DNA from 3 places in the Streptomyces sp. ML-6 genome. Region 2 is predicted to be linked to each of the others. Evidence: riboswitches for the same ligand, from Rfam matches in the RefSeq annotation. Region 2 holds a riboswitch; each other region holds the start of a gene.
What was found. Region 2 has a riboswitch for S-adenosylmethionine ahead of OCT49_RS08115 (aminotransferase class V-fold PLP-dependent enzyme). Riboswitches for the same ligand answer to the same signal wherever they lie in the genome.
Positions count from the first base shown of each region.

Region 1: another riboswitch for S-adenosylmethionine. It lies ahead of OCT49_RS30375 (hypothetical protein); the one in region 2 lies ahead of OCT49_RS08115 (aminotransferase class V-fold PLP-dependent enzyme).
Region 3: another riboswitch for S-adenosylmethionine. It lies ahead of thrC (threonine synthase); the one in region 2 lies ahead of OCT49_RS08115 (aminotransferase class V-fold PLP-dependent enzyme).

Region 1 is NZ_JAOTIK010000001.1:6,912,696-6,917,292, forward strand. It holds gene OCT49_RS30365 (cytochrome P450) at 1-879, shown strand, start outside; gene OCT49_RS30370 (cytochrome P450 family protein) at 876-2,135, shown strand; SAM riboswitch class IV at 2,279-2,388, shown strand; gene OCT49_RS30375 (hypothetical protein) at 2,437-2,844, shown strand; gene OCT49_RS30380 (DUF4232 domain-containing protein) at 2,894-3,430, opposite strand; gene OCT49_RS30385 (cytochrome P450) at 3,763-4,597, opposite strand, start outside.
Region 2 is NZ_JAOTIK010000001.1:1,829,086-1,833,682, reverse strand. It holds gene qcrB (cytochrome bc1 complex cytochrome b subunit) at 1-656, shown strand, start outside; gene trpD (anthranilate phosphoribosyltransferase) at 781-1,845, shown strand; SAM riboswitch class IV at 2,015-2,132, shown strand; gene OCT49_RS08115 (aminotransferase class V-fold PLP-dependent enzyme) at 2,308-3,684, shown strand; gene OCT49_RS08110 (Lrp/AsnC family transcriptional regulator) at 3,763-4,044, opposite strand; gene OCT49_RS08105 (rhomboid family intramembrane serine protease) at 4,041-4,597, opposite strand, start outside.
Region 3 is NZ_JAOTIK010000001.1:4,344,469-4,349,065, forward strand. It holds gene OCT49_RS19295 (alpha,alpha-trehalose-phosphate synthase (UDP-forming)) at 1-995, opposite strand, end outside; gene OCT49_RS19300 (glucosyl-3-phosphoglycerate synthase) at 1,050-2,012, opposite strand; SAM riboswitch class I at 2,167-2,294, shown strand; gene thrC (threonine synthase) at 2,313-3,605, shown strand; gene OCT49_RS19310 (MoaD/ThiS family protein) at 3,637-3,915, shown strand; gene OCT49_RS19315 (cold-shock protein) at 4,360-4,566, shown strand.

The sequences.
Region 1 (4,597 bases), 5.1 Mb from region 2:
CAGGACTGCGAGGAACTGGCGGACCGTCTCGTCGACAGCTTCTGCGAACGCGGCACGGCGGACCTGATCACCGATTTCGCCGTACCGCTTCCGGTACTCGTCCTCGCCCGGCTGGTCGGCTTTCCCGACGAGGACGGGGCGCAGATCGCCGAGGTGCTCAGGGACCTGGCCGACGGTGGGCCGGGCGCGCAGGAGGCCCATCTGCGGTTCGGGGAGCACATGGGGCGCCTGCTCGCGGCCCGCCGTGCCGTGCCCGGCAAGGACGTGGCCTCCCGGATGCTCGAGTACCCCGGCGAGTTCACCGACGAGGAGTATGTGCTCGACCTGATGGCCATCACGGCCGCCGGACACCTCACCACCGCCGACTGGATCGGCAACTCACTGCGCCTGATGCTCACCGACGACGAGTTCGCCGTGGCGCTCTCCGGCGGACGACACAGCGTCGCCGAAGCCATGAACGAGGTGCTCTGGGAGGAGTGCCCCACGCAGATCCTCGCCGGCCGCTGGGCGGCCCGCGACACCAGGCTGGGGGAGCGGAGCATCCGGGCCGGGGACATGCTGCTCCTCGGACTGGGCGCTGCCAACACCGACCCGCACATCCGGCAGCACCTCTCCGTCGCGGGAGGGTCGTACGGCCGCAGCGGCAACGGTGCGCACATGGCGTTCAGCCACGGCGAGTACCGCTGCCCCTTCCCCGCGCAGGAGATAGCCGAGATCATCGCCCGTACCGGGATCGAGGTGCTGCTCGACCGGCTGCCCGACCTGGAACTGTCCGTTCCCGCAGAGGAACTGGTCCGGCGGCAGTCCGCCTTCCTGCGGGGGATGACCGCGCTGCCCGTCCGGTTCTCCCCCGTACGACCGACAGGAGACTTCTCTTGAACTGTCCGTACACCGCCCGAGAAGACGCTTCGAACGGCCCGGTCCTGGTCGTCGACCCCCTGGTCCAGGACCTCGACGGCGAGACGGCACGCCTGCGCGACGCCGGTCCGCTCGCCAGGATCGAACTGCTCGGCGTGCCGGCCCTGACCGTCACCCGGCACTCCCTGGCCCGCCAACTGCTCGTCGACCCAAGGCTGGTGAAGGACATCGATGTCTGGGGGCTCTGGCAGCGCGGGGAGGTCACGCACGACTGGCCGCTGATCGGCATGATCGACGCCGGACGCTCCATGTTCACGGTGGACGGCGCGGAACACCGACGGCTGCGCACCAAGACCTCCCAGGCGCTCACCCCGCGCCGGCTGGAGGAGATACGCCCGGCGATAGAGAAGTTCACCGAGGAACTGCTCGACGCCCTCGCCGAGCACGCCGAGCGGAGCGAGGACGGGGTGGTCGACCTCAAGACCGTGTTCGCACAGCCGCTGCCCATGCGGGTCGTCGGCATGCTGATGGGCGTGGGCGAGGCCGAACACCCCATGCTGATGAGGCGGTACGAGGCGTTCTTCTCCATGCTCACGCCGCAGGAGGAGCGCCTGGCGCTGCTGGCCGAGCTGGACGTCTTCTACACCGACCTCGTGCGCGAGAAGACCGCACGGCCGACCGACGACCTCACCAGCGCGCTCATCCTGGCCGAGGAGGGCGGCGAACCGCTCACCGAGGAGGAGGTGGTGGGCAATCTCAAGGCGATGGTGGCGGCCGGTCACGAGACCACCATCGGGCTGATCCTGAACGCCGTGCGGGCCCTGCTCACCCACCCCGACCAGCTGCGCAAGGTGCTCGACGGCGAGATCCCGTGGGAGACGGTGATCGAGGAGACCCTGCGCTGGGACACCCCCACCACCCATCTGCTGATGCGGTTCGCCACCGAGGACATCCAGGTGGGCGACGACGTGATCCCGAAGGGCGAGGGCGTGGTGATCTCCTACCGGGCCATCGGCCGCGACACCGGGCAGCACGGGGCGGACGCCGACGCGTTCGACATCACCCGGCCGACCCCGATCCGGCACATGTCCTTCGGCCACGGTCCGCACATCTGCCCCGGCGCGGGGCTCTCCCGCGTCGAGGCCGGCATCGCCCTGCCCGCACTGTTCGAGCGTTTCCCCGCGCTGCGGGCGGCCGTCCCGGACGAGGAGATCAGCAAGCTGCCGGTGATGACGCAGAACGATCTGGCGGCCTTCCCGGTCCTGCTGCACGGCTGACGACGGGCGGGGTGGTGGCTCGACGACCGCCGACGGGTGGCAGTTCGACGACCGGCGGGTGGCGCGGGGCGACCGGCGCCCCCGGCCGGTGCGGGCCCTGACCACCCGTCGGGCATCACCGGCCGTGGGATACAGTCTTCGTAGGTCATGAGTTCCAGTGCGCAGCCCCGGCTGACTGGACGGCACCCCGCTCCGCTGCGGGTGCTCCGGGTGAGGACCTGCCCCGTGCGCGGCGTGCGGGGAACAGCGGACCGTCGGGGCAGAGCACCTGAGGTCCATGATCTCGGGAAGGCGAAAACCCATGCTCCCCCATCTCATCCCCGATGACGGCTGCTCCGGCCACGGCCCCGGTCACCACGTCCACTGGATCCACGCCAAGAAGTGCCACCAGGAGCCCGGCCAGGCCGTGGAGCTCCTGCTCACCTCGGGCGACGTCGCCGCCGACGGCTGGATCGGGCTGCGCCCCGCCTTCGACCACGCCGGGGAACTGCCGAGGGTGTGGACGCACGCCCCGGCGGCCCTGACGGAACTGCTCGCCGAGCACCGCGGCCGCGTGTTCTGGCTGTCGCGGTGGCACGCCCTGAAGCTGGTGGACTCCGCAGGCCGGGCCACGGCACTGGTCAACGTGGGTTTCGAGGGCGGCCCGCTGTGCGCGACGAAGGCCCCGGACCCGCGGCGGACCGTCGGCGGTACGACCTACGGCCTGTAGCGGCAGAGCGTCCTGCCCCGGGCCGTACCGCCGCGTCCGCGGCCGCCCGTCAGCCCACCGCGTCCGCCAGGGCGAGGTCCGCCGCGGCGCTCGATTCCTGCCACAGGGTGGTGATCGGCTCCCACACGTGGACGCCCCCGGGCATGCCCACGGTGGCCCCGCTGAAGGTGACGCCCAGGTGGGAGGGATCGGCCGCCACGGAGAGACCGTCGACGACGTGGCCCTCGGAGCTCGCCGGGTCCGCGGTGCGGACGGCGGCGTAGGCCCGCTCGCCCGCGGAGAGCGTGTAGGGGCCGCTCTCGGCGGGCGGCACGGGCTGGGCGGAGCCGTCCAGCCCCGTGAAGGTGATCGTCGGGATCCGGTCCACCACACAGGCCCGGCTGCCGTGGTTGGTGACGTCGACACGGGCGACGTTCTGCTGTCCGCCGGGTGAGGCGTGCACGGTGAGGGCCTTCTCCTGGCATGTTGCGAGACGGCTCACCGTTCCGGCGGACGCGGTGCCGGTCATCACCGACATTGCGGTGCCGGTCAGCACCAGGGCCGCCGCGACGGAGAGGGCGGAGGCGGGGGTGGAGCGGAGGCGCATGGTGTTTCTCCCGTTGGATCGACAGCCTGCGGATACGGCCGAACGGCCGTGTGGGCCGTCACGGCCCACACGGACAGTGTGGACCGAACGGCATGATCCCCGCGAAAGATCGGACATATTGGTGCGGTAAGTCCGGTGCGCGGCCGACACCCGGACGGAGCCCGGATGGTGCGTGGACGGTACCCGGACGGCGTCCCGGTGGTGCGCGGGGCGGCGAGGACGGCGTACGACACCTCGTGCCGGGGCGGCCCGCGGGCCCGGGCGCAGGACCCGCGAGCCGCCCCGGGCCGTCACCGGGCCCGGGTGCAGGACCCGCGAGCCGCCCCGGGCCGTCACCGTGCCCGGAGCGTCGCCAGCACCTCCCGGTCCGGCTGCAGGGTCAGACCCGGTACGGGGCCGATGGTGCCCGGGTCCACCTCCAGTTCGAAGCGGCGCGCCAGCACGGCCAGGATCAGCACCGCCTCGACCATCGCGAACCGGGTGCCCAGGCAGACCCGGGGGCCGCCGCCGAAGGGGAACCAGGCGTACTCCGCGATGTCGTCGCCCTCCTCGGGGTCCCAGCGCTCGGGGCGGAACTCCTCGGGCTCGGGGAACCACCGCGCGTCGCGGTGCGTCACCCACTGGCTGCTCCACACCCGGGTGCCCTGCGGCATCGGGACGCCGCCGATCCGCGCCCCCTCCTTGGCGACGCCGGTGATCAGCCAGATCGTCGGATAGAGCCGCAGCGTCTCCTTGACCACGGACTGGGTGTACGTCAGCCGGGCGTAGTCGTCGAACCCCGGCTCGCGGTCACCGAGGACCCGGTCCAGTTCCTCGGTGAGCGCGGCGCGCGCCCGCGGGTTGCGGGACAGCAGGTACCAGGCCCACACCAGCGTGGAGCTGGTCGTCTCGTGCCCGCCGATGTACAGGGTGACCGTCTCGTCCCGGATCTCCCGGTCCGTGAGGTGCGCGCCCGTCTCGTCGATCGCCGTCAGCAGCCGGCTCAGCAGGTCGGGGCGCTCGTCCCCGCCGTCGCGGTGGCGGGCGACGACCCGGGCCACCTCGGCGTCGATGACCGCCGCGGCCTTCTTGATCCGGGCCCGGCCCGGCGTCGGCACCCAGTCCGGCAGCAGCGCGCCGATCCCGGCGAACTCCTTGCCGATCTCCTGCTGCGCCACGTCCATCGCC
Region 2 (4,597 bases):
TCAACCTCTGGGGTCACACGCTCGCCCTGGGTGTGTTCATCCCGCTGATGGCCTTCGGACTGGTGCTCGCGGTTCTCGCGGTCTACCCGTTCGTCGAGTCCTGGATCACCGGGGACAAGCGCGAGCACCACATCCTGGACCGCCCGCGCAACGCCCCGACCCGGACGGCCTTCGGTGTCGCCTGGATCACCGTCTACGTCATCGTCTTCATCGGCGGTGGCAACGACCTGTGGGCCACGCACTTCCACCTGTCGATCAACGCCATCACCTGGTTCATCCGGATCTTCATCTTCGCGGGCCCGGTCATCGCGTTCATCGTCACCCGGCGGATCTGCCTCGGCCTCCAGCGCCGCGACAAGGAGAAGGTGCTGCACGGACGCGAGTCCGGCATCATCAAGCGCCTGCCGCACGGTGAGTTCGTCGAGATCCACGAGCCGCTCGGCCCCGAGCAGCTGCACACGCTCACCGCGCACGAGCAGTACAAGCCGGTCGAGATCGGCCCGACGGTCGACGAGAACGGTGTCGAGCGCAAGGTGTCGCCGCTGGAGAAGCTGCGCGCCCGACTCAGCAAGGGCTACTACGGCGAGAACAACCAGATCGCCAAGCCCACCGTCGAGGAGTACAAGGAGATCACCAGCGGCCACGGTCACCACTGATCGCCTGAACTGATCGCCACGGCAGGAGCCCCGTCCACGCGTTGGACGGGGCTCTTCGCCGTCCTCTTCCGGTGGATAGGGTGGAGACGATCCTTTTACCGACTGTGGACCCCGGGAGCGGACCATGAACGTTGTGACCCCGATCGGCGGCGACAGCGTGGCGGACCGTTCCTGGCCCGGCGTGCTGAACCCCCTGCTGCGCGGCGAGAACCTCACCGCGGACGACACCGCCTGGGCGATGGACCGCATCATGAGCGGCGAGGCGACCGATGTGCAGACCGCCGGGTTCGCGGTGGCGCTGCGGGCCAAGGGCGAGACCATCGACGAGGTGACCGGCCTGGTGCGGGCGATGTACGAGCACGCCCACACCATCGAGGTGCCCGGCCGCACGGTCGACATCGTCGGCACCGGCGGCGACCTCGCCAAGACGGTCAACATCTCCACCATGTCGGCCGTCGTCATCGCCGGCACCGGGGCCAAGGTCGTCAAGCACGGCAACCGCGCCTCGTCCTCGGCGAGCGGCGCCTCCGACGTGCTGGAGAAGCTCGGCGTCAACCTGGACCTCTCCGCGCAGCGGGTCGTCGAGGTCGCCGAGGAGGCGGGCATCACCTTCTGCTTCGCGGTGCGCTTCCACCCCGCCCTGCGGTACGCGGCCAGGGCCCGCAAGGAGCTCGGCGCGCCGACCACGTTCAACATCCTCGGTCCGCTCACCAACCCGGCCCGGGTGCGCTCCCAGGCCGTCGGCGTGGCCGACCCGAAGATGGCGCCCATCGTCGCCGGGGTGCTCGCCGAACGCGGCAACTCCGCGCTGGTCTTCCGCGGCGACGACGGCCTGGACGAGCTGACGACGACCGCGACCTCGCGGGTCTGGGTGGTACGGGACGGAGCCGTCCGCGAGGAGGCGTTCGACCCGCGCGACGTCGGTCTGGAGCTGGTGCCCGTGGAGGCGCTGCGCGGTGCGGACGCCTCGTACAACGCCGATGTGGCCCGTCGGCTGCTGGCGGGCGAGCGGGGGCCGGTGCGCGATGCCGTGCTGCTCAACTCGGCGGCGGCCCTGACGGCGCTGGACCCGACGGACGGCACGCTGAACGAGCAGCTCGCCGCCGGGATGGCGAAGGCGGCCGAGTCCATCGACTCGGGCGCGGCGGCGCGGACGCTGGAGCGCTGGGTGGCGGCCAGCAACGCCTGAGAGCCCGCCGGGCGGTCACATGGTGGCCGCCCGGACGGGTCCGGGCAGACCCGGCAGGTCCCGGCAGGCCCTGACAGGCTCCTGAACGGGCGGAAATGTGACGCAGGGCGCAGTCCGGATCCCGGACCGCGCCTTGCGCGCGTCCGCGCGTATGGCAAGATGCTGGACAGGTCATGAGTGACAGCGACTACGGCCCCGGCCCGCTGTCCGGCAACCCTCCGTCCGTGGCGGGGTGCCCCGGGTGAAGACCAGGCCGTGGGCAGCGAGGTCCGCGGCAAGCGCGGGCCCCTCGGCATCTGTGAATGCCAACCCCCGGGGTCCTGGTCCCTAGGGAGTCTCTTGTGAGCACGCGAATGCGATAGGGCCGGTCGGCCCTCTTCCGCACACCCTTTTTCTCTTTCCGCCGCACTGCCGCATGCCTGCCGGTGCGCGCTCTTCGCCTGCCTCTTACGGGAGTTCGCCATGTCTGTCCCCACCGATGCCATCGACGAGTCGGTTTGTGCCCTGCTGCCCGTTCTGGGCGAGGATGTGACGGTTCCGCTGGTCACCGGGGGTGAAGTCGCGTACGCCGCCCTCGACTACGCCGCCAGCGCGCCCGCCCTGCGGCGGGTCTGGGACGACGTCGCCGCGTACGCTCCGTACTACGGCAGCGTCCACCGCGGCGCCGGCTACCTCTCCCAGCTCTCCACGGACCTCTTCGAGAACAGCCGCGCCACCGTCGCGGAGTTCCTCGGCTGCCGTGCGGACGACCAGGTGGTCTTCACCCGCTCGACCACCGACTCGCTGAACCTGCTGGCCGCGGCGCTCCCCGCCGACTGCCAGGTCTTCGTCTTCGAGACCGAGCACCACGCCTCGCTGCTGCCGTGGCGCGACGCGCGGGTGACCTACCTGAACGCCCCGCGCACCCCGGCCCAGGCCGTCGAGACGCTGGAGCGGGCCCTGGCCGCGCGCGACCCCTACGGCCCCGCGCTGGTCTGCGTCACCGGCGCCTCCAACGTCACCGGCGAGCTGTGGCCGGTCGGGGAACTGGCGGCCGCCGCGCACGCGCACGGCGCCCGGATCGTGCTGGACGCCGCGCAGCTCGCCCCGCACCACCCGGTCGACATCACCGAGCTGGACGTCGACTGGGTCGCCTTCTCCGGGCACAAGCTGTACGCGCCCTTCGGCTCCGGCGTGCTCGCCGGCCGGGCCGACTGGCTGCGGGAGGCCGAGCCCTACCTGGCCGGCGGCGGCGCCTCGCGCAAGGTCGCCCGCCGCACCGACGGCGGGGTGGAGGTCGAATGGCACACCACGGCCGCCCGGCACGAGGCCGGTTCCCCCAACGTCATCGGCGCGTACTCCATCGCCTCCGCCTGCAAGGCGCTGAAGGAGGCGGGTTTCGACGCGCTGGTCGCCCGCGAGCAGCGCCTCGTCGCCGGTGTCCGGGCCGGTCTCGCCGGGATTCCCCAGGTCAAGGTGCTCTCGCTGTTCGGCGACGACGCCCCGCGGGTCGGCGTCATCTCCTTCGTGGTGGAGGGCTGGAACAGCTCGCACTTCGCCGCCGCGCTCTCCGCCGAGTACGGCATCGGGGTCCGCGACGGACTGTTCTGCGCCCACCCCCTGGTCCGCACCCTGCTCGGCAGCGACCCGCAGGAGGTCGGCGAGTGCGGCGCGCCCGAGGCCGAGCCGGGGGAGCGGTCCCTCAACGCGATCCGGGTGAGCTTCGGCGCCGGTACGCCGGACGAGCACATCGAGCGTTTCGTCCGCGCGGTCAAGGAACTGGTGAACGAGGGCGCCCAGTGGAAGTACCGCACCGAGGACGGCCGTTGCGTCCCGGACCGGGGCGCCGCGCAGCACTGACCGGCACACAGCACTTCGGCGGGGTACGGGCGGCTTCCCCCGTACCCCGCCGAAGTGTCACGTGGCGGTGATCCCCGCCTACGCGTCGAGCCCGATGGCGAAGGCCGCCTCCAGGTCGTGCTGCGAGTAGGTGCGGAACGCCACGTGGGTGTCGGTGGCCTCGACGCCGGGGATCTTGCTGATCCGGCCCGGGATGATGTCCGCCAGATCGTCGTGCTTGGCCACCCGGACCATGGCGATCAGGTCGTACGTACCGGTGACCGAGAAGACCTCGCTGACACTGTCCAGCGCGGCGATGGACTCGGCGATCTCGGGAATCCGGTCCACGCTGGTTTTGATGAGCACGATCGCGGTGATCACGGCTGGCTTTCTCCCTCGGTGGCCGCGGCTGGTGCCTTCACTCTATCCGTACGCCGGTAACGCCCCCAGGCGTAGAGGAAGCCGAGGGCGAAGCCCACCACATGGGCCAGATAGGCGACCCCCGGCCCCCCGCTGCCCGCGCCCTGCACCGCGAGCCACTGCAGGACGAACCAGAACACCAGCACGATCCAGGCGGGGAAGCGCAGCGGCAGGAAGAAGAGGAACGGGAACAGGCTGGTCACCCGGGCCCGGGGGAACAGGTACAGGAACGCCCCGAGCACCGCCGAGATCGCCCCCGACGCGCCCACGAGCGTCTGGCCGGACGTGGCGTGCGCGGCCGCGTAGGCGACCAGGGCGAGGTAGCCGCAGATGACGTAGAAGGTGGTGAACCCGATACGGCCCATGCGTTCCTCGGTCATCGCCCCGAACACGTACAGGAAGAGCAGGTTGCCGAGCAGGTGCACCCAGCTGCCGTGCACGAAGAGGGCGGTGAGCGGGGTGAGCAGGACCCGTGCCGGGCCGTCCCACAGCTCGTTCGGGATCACGCCCCAGC
Region 3 (4,597 bases), 2.5 Mb from region 2:
TCGTCCGTGTAGTCCCGGTACACCGCGAGGTCCTGCCGGGAGGGGTACGCGAACGCCACGTGGACCACCCGCTCGCGCCACTCGGGGCGGTCGTCGAGGAGCGCCCGGTAGGCGAGCAGGCCGCGCACGATGTTCTTGGAGAGCTCCGTCCGGTCCACCCGTACGATCGTCCTCCGGCCGGGGCCCGCCTGCTCGCGCAGCGCCGCCATCCGCTCGTCCACGTCCGCCTCGTGCGCGCGGCGGCGCAGGAAGTCCGCGTCCGCGCCGAGGCCGTGCACCCCGACCTCGGTCCGGCCGGTGCCGCCCACGATCCGGGTGCAGCAGTCGGTGAACGCGTCGGCCCAGCGCCGGGTCAGGAAGGCGGCCCGGTCCGCGCCCAGGATGCCGCGCAGCAACTGCTCGGCGATGTCGTCGGGCAGCAGCCGGAAGTAGTCGACCGGCGCCCACGGGGTGTGCGAGAAGTGCCCGATCCGCAGGTCGGGGCGGAGCGTGCGGAGCATGCCGGGCACCAGCGCCAGGTGGTAGTCCTGCACCAGCACCGCCGCCCCCTGCCCCGCCTCCTCGGCGAGCGCCTCGGCGAAGGCCCGGTTGTAGGTCTCGAACGAGGCCCACTGCCGGCGGAACTCCGCGTCGAAGACCGGCTCCAGCGGGGTCTGGTACAGCATGTGGTGGACGAACCAGAGCACCGAGTTCGCGATGCCGTTGTACGCGTCCGCGTGGACGTCCGCGTCGATGTCGAGCATCCGCACGCCCGGCTCGCCGACCCCGCGCCGGACCGCCTCCCGGTCCCCGTCGCCGAGCGCGGCGCACACCCACAGCTTGTCCTCGACGGCGCTGAGCCCGGAGACCAGGCCCCCGCCGCCCCGTCTCGCGTCGAGCGATCCGTCCGTCTCCAGGGTGTACGAGACCGGCCCGCGGTTGGACGCGACGAGGACCTGGGCGGAAGGCCGGGTGGAGGGCTGGGCAGTGGGCTGGGCTTCGTGATCGGAGGCCATGTTGCGGAATCTAGCCCGATCACGAACCGCCCAAACGTGCGAAGTCGGGCCGGTTCAGGCCGCGCGGCGCGAAACGTACTCCTCGATCTCGCGCATCGGGGGCCGCTCCTCGGTGTCCACGGCGTGGGTGCGCGGCACGAAGCCGTCCGGGCCCCGCTCGAACTGGGTGAGCGCGGGGCGCACCAAGTGACCGCGGGACAGCCGAAGTTGGGCGGTCCGGTAGATCGCCGCCGCCATCCGGCCCAGCGCCTGCCCGTCCTGGTGCCGGTGCCTGCGCACCCCCACGTCCACCTGGGCCAGCGCGTCCAGCCCCACCGTGTGCAGCGCGTCCACCAGCAGCCCCAGCTCCACCCCGTAGCCCACGGGGAACGGCAGCTGTTCGAGCAGGGACCGGCGCACGGCGTACTCGCCGCCCAGCGGCTGGACGAAACCGGCCAGCTGCGGCCAGTGCAGATTGAGCAGCGGGCGGGCCACCAGCTCGGTCACCCGGCCCCCCTGGGCCGCCGCCCCGCCGGTGCCGTCCCCGAACGGGCGGTCGTACATCGCCTTCACGAACTGCACGTCCGGATCGGTCAGCAGCGGGCCGACGATGCCGGAGACGAAGTCCGCCGAGAAGTCCTTCAGGTCGGCGTCGACGAAGCAGACGATGTCGCCGCCGGTGACCAGGAGGGAGCGCCACAGCACCTCTCCCTTGCCGGGCACGGCCGGTATCCGGGGGAGTATCGCGTCACGGTGCACCACCCGGGCGCCGGCCTCCCGGGCCACCTCGGAGGTGGCGTCCGTGGAACCGGAGTCGATCACCACGAGCTCGTCGACCAGGGGGACCTTCTCCATCAGCTCGCGCCGGATCGTCGTGACGATGTCGCCGACCGTCGCCTCCTCGTCGAGCGCGGGCAGCACCACGCTCACGCTTCCGCGGCGCGGGTCCCCGGCCTTGGCGGCCAGCAGGCGCTCCAACGGACGGTCGGCGGCCGACCAGGAACGCCCGGTCAGCCAGCGTTCGACCTCTTCCAGCACGGTCGATACTCCCTGTTGTGTGATCCATCTCGCGGTTCGGACTGCTGTCTCGACAGCCTGGTGCTTCGGTTACAGTCTTGAACAACGCGGATGACCGTCGCATGTCGGGGTCCATCTGCCAATAAACGCCCGGATCGAAGATCCGGTGCCAAAGAGCTCATCCAGAGGGACTGAGGGAACGGCCCGTTGAAGTCCCGGCAACCCTCCTGCCGGCCGCGAGGACCCGGTGGGGAAGGTGCCAATTCCGTCTTGTGGCGAAGCGCGTCACAAGGAAGATGAGGAGAAAGGGCCTCCGCCATCATGGCTGTGCAGACTGTTGCAGCGAACACCGAATCCTCCGTCGACCTCGGCCCCGCCGCGTCGCTCTCCTGCCGCGAGTGCAAGGAGCGTTTCGACCTCGGCCCCATCTTCGCCTGCGCGTCCTGTTTCGGGCCGCTCGAAGTGGCGTACGACCTGCCGAGCGGTTCCCCCGAGGAGCTGAGGAAGCGCATCGAGGCCGGCCCGAACAACATCTGGCGCTACGCGCCGCTGCTGCCGGTCCCCGCGGACGTCGCGGACAAGCCCAACCTCAACCCCGGCTTCACCAAGCTGGTCAAGGCCGACAACCTCGCCCGCGAGCTGGGCGTCACCGGCGGCCTGTACGTCAAGGACGACTCCGGCAACCCGACGCACTCCTTCAAGGACCGGGTCGTCGCGATCGCCGTCGAGGCCGCCCGCGCCTTCGGCTTCACCACCCTGTCCTGCTCCTCCACCGGCAACCTCGCCGGCGCGGTGGGCGCCGCCGCCGCCCGCGCGGGCTTCCGTTCCTGCGTGTTCATCCCGCACGACCTGGAGCAGGGCAAGGTCGTCATGGCCGCGGTGTACGGCGGTGAGCTGGTCGGCATCGAGGGCAACTACGACGACGTCAACCGCTTCTGCTCGGAGCTCATCGGCGACCCGCTCGGCGAGGGCTGGGGCTTCGTCAACGTCAACCTGCGCCCGTACTACGGCGAGGGCTCCAAGACCCTGGCGTACGAGATCTGCGAGCAGCTCGGCTGGCGGCTGCCGGACCAGATCGTCATCCCGATCGCGTCCGGATCGCAGCTCACGAAGATCGACAAGGGGCTCCAGGAGCTGATCCGGCTCGGTCTCGTCGAGGACAGGCCGTACAAGATCTTCGGCGCCCAGGCCGAGGGCTGCTCCCCGGTCTCCACCGCCTTCAAGGCCGGTCACGACGTCGTACGGCCGCAGAAGCCGAACACCATCGCCAAGTCCCTGGCCATCGGCAACCCGGCCGACGGCCCGTACGTCCTGGACATCGCCCGCCGCACCGGCGGCGCGGTGGAGGACGTGAACGACGAGCAGGTGGTCGACGCCATCGAGCTGCTGGCCCGCACCGAGGGGATCTTCGCGGAGACGGCGGGCGGGGTGACGGTCGGCGTGACGAAGAAGCTCATCGAGGCCGGGGTCCTCGACCCGACGCTGACCACCGTCGTCCTCAACACGGGCGACGGCCTCAAGACCCTCGACGCGGTGGCCGCCACCTCGCAGGCGACCGCGACGATTCGCCCCAGCCTGGACGCGTTCCGCGCCGCGGGCCTCGCCACCAGCTGACCACCCGAGACTTCAGGAAGGGCACCCGACCATGAGCGTGAACGTCCGCATCCCCACCATTCTCCGCACCTACACGGGCGGCCGGGCCGAGGTCCCGGCGGAGGGCACGACCCTCTCCCAGGTCATCGAGTCCCTGGAGAAGGACCACCCGGGCATCGCCGCCCGCGTCCTGGACGACCAGGGCAAGCTGCGCCGATTCGTGAACGTGTACGTCAACGACGACGACGTGCGCTTCGAGAGCGGTCTGGAGACGGCCACCCCGGACGGCGCCGGCATCTCGATCATCCCGGCCGTCGCGGGCGGCTGCTGACGGCTCGTCGGGGAGCCTCCCGAATCACCCGAACGGAATTGCCCTCTCCGGTTTCAAACCTCTCCGGGTTTGAAACGGAGGGGGCAATTCTGCATGGTTGAGCGCGGTAGAGTGTGGGAAGTCCCCCCAGCTGCCCGCGGCGCCTGCATATGAGAATGCGCCGCGACCGACAAGATGCAGCCAAAGTGCTTGAACTCCTTGCGTCATAAGTCGCCTTTGTCTGGCCCGACTTGCCCTGGAATCTCTCCAATTCCGCATATTCGGGCGTTCGGCGCTGTCGAGAATTCTCGTCCGATTGACCTGTTGCAGAGGGCAGTTGGGCAGATACATTCAGCCGCGGTCGACGCGTTCCGGCGCACGCACCCTCTCCTGTCGGAGGGTGGGTTCTGACCCGGGACCGCGAAGTGCGGCCCCGCGCAAGGGCCAGTAATAGGGGAGTTAGGCATGGCTCAGGGCACCGTCAAGTGGTTCAACGCGGAGAAGGGGTACGGCTTCATCGCGGTCGACGGTGGTGCGGATGTTTTCGTCCACTACAGCGCGATCCAGATGGACGGGTACCGCACCCTCGAAGAGGGTCAGCGAGTTGAGTTCGAGATCTCGCAGGGCCAGAAGGGGCCCCAGGCGGACATGGTCAAGCTCGCCGTCGGCTGAGTACGGCGCGGTCGACCGACGACACCACTCA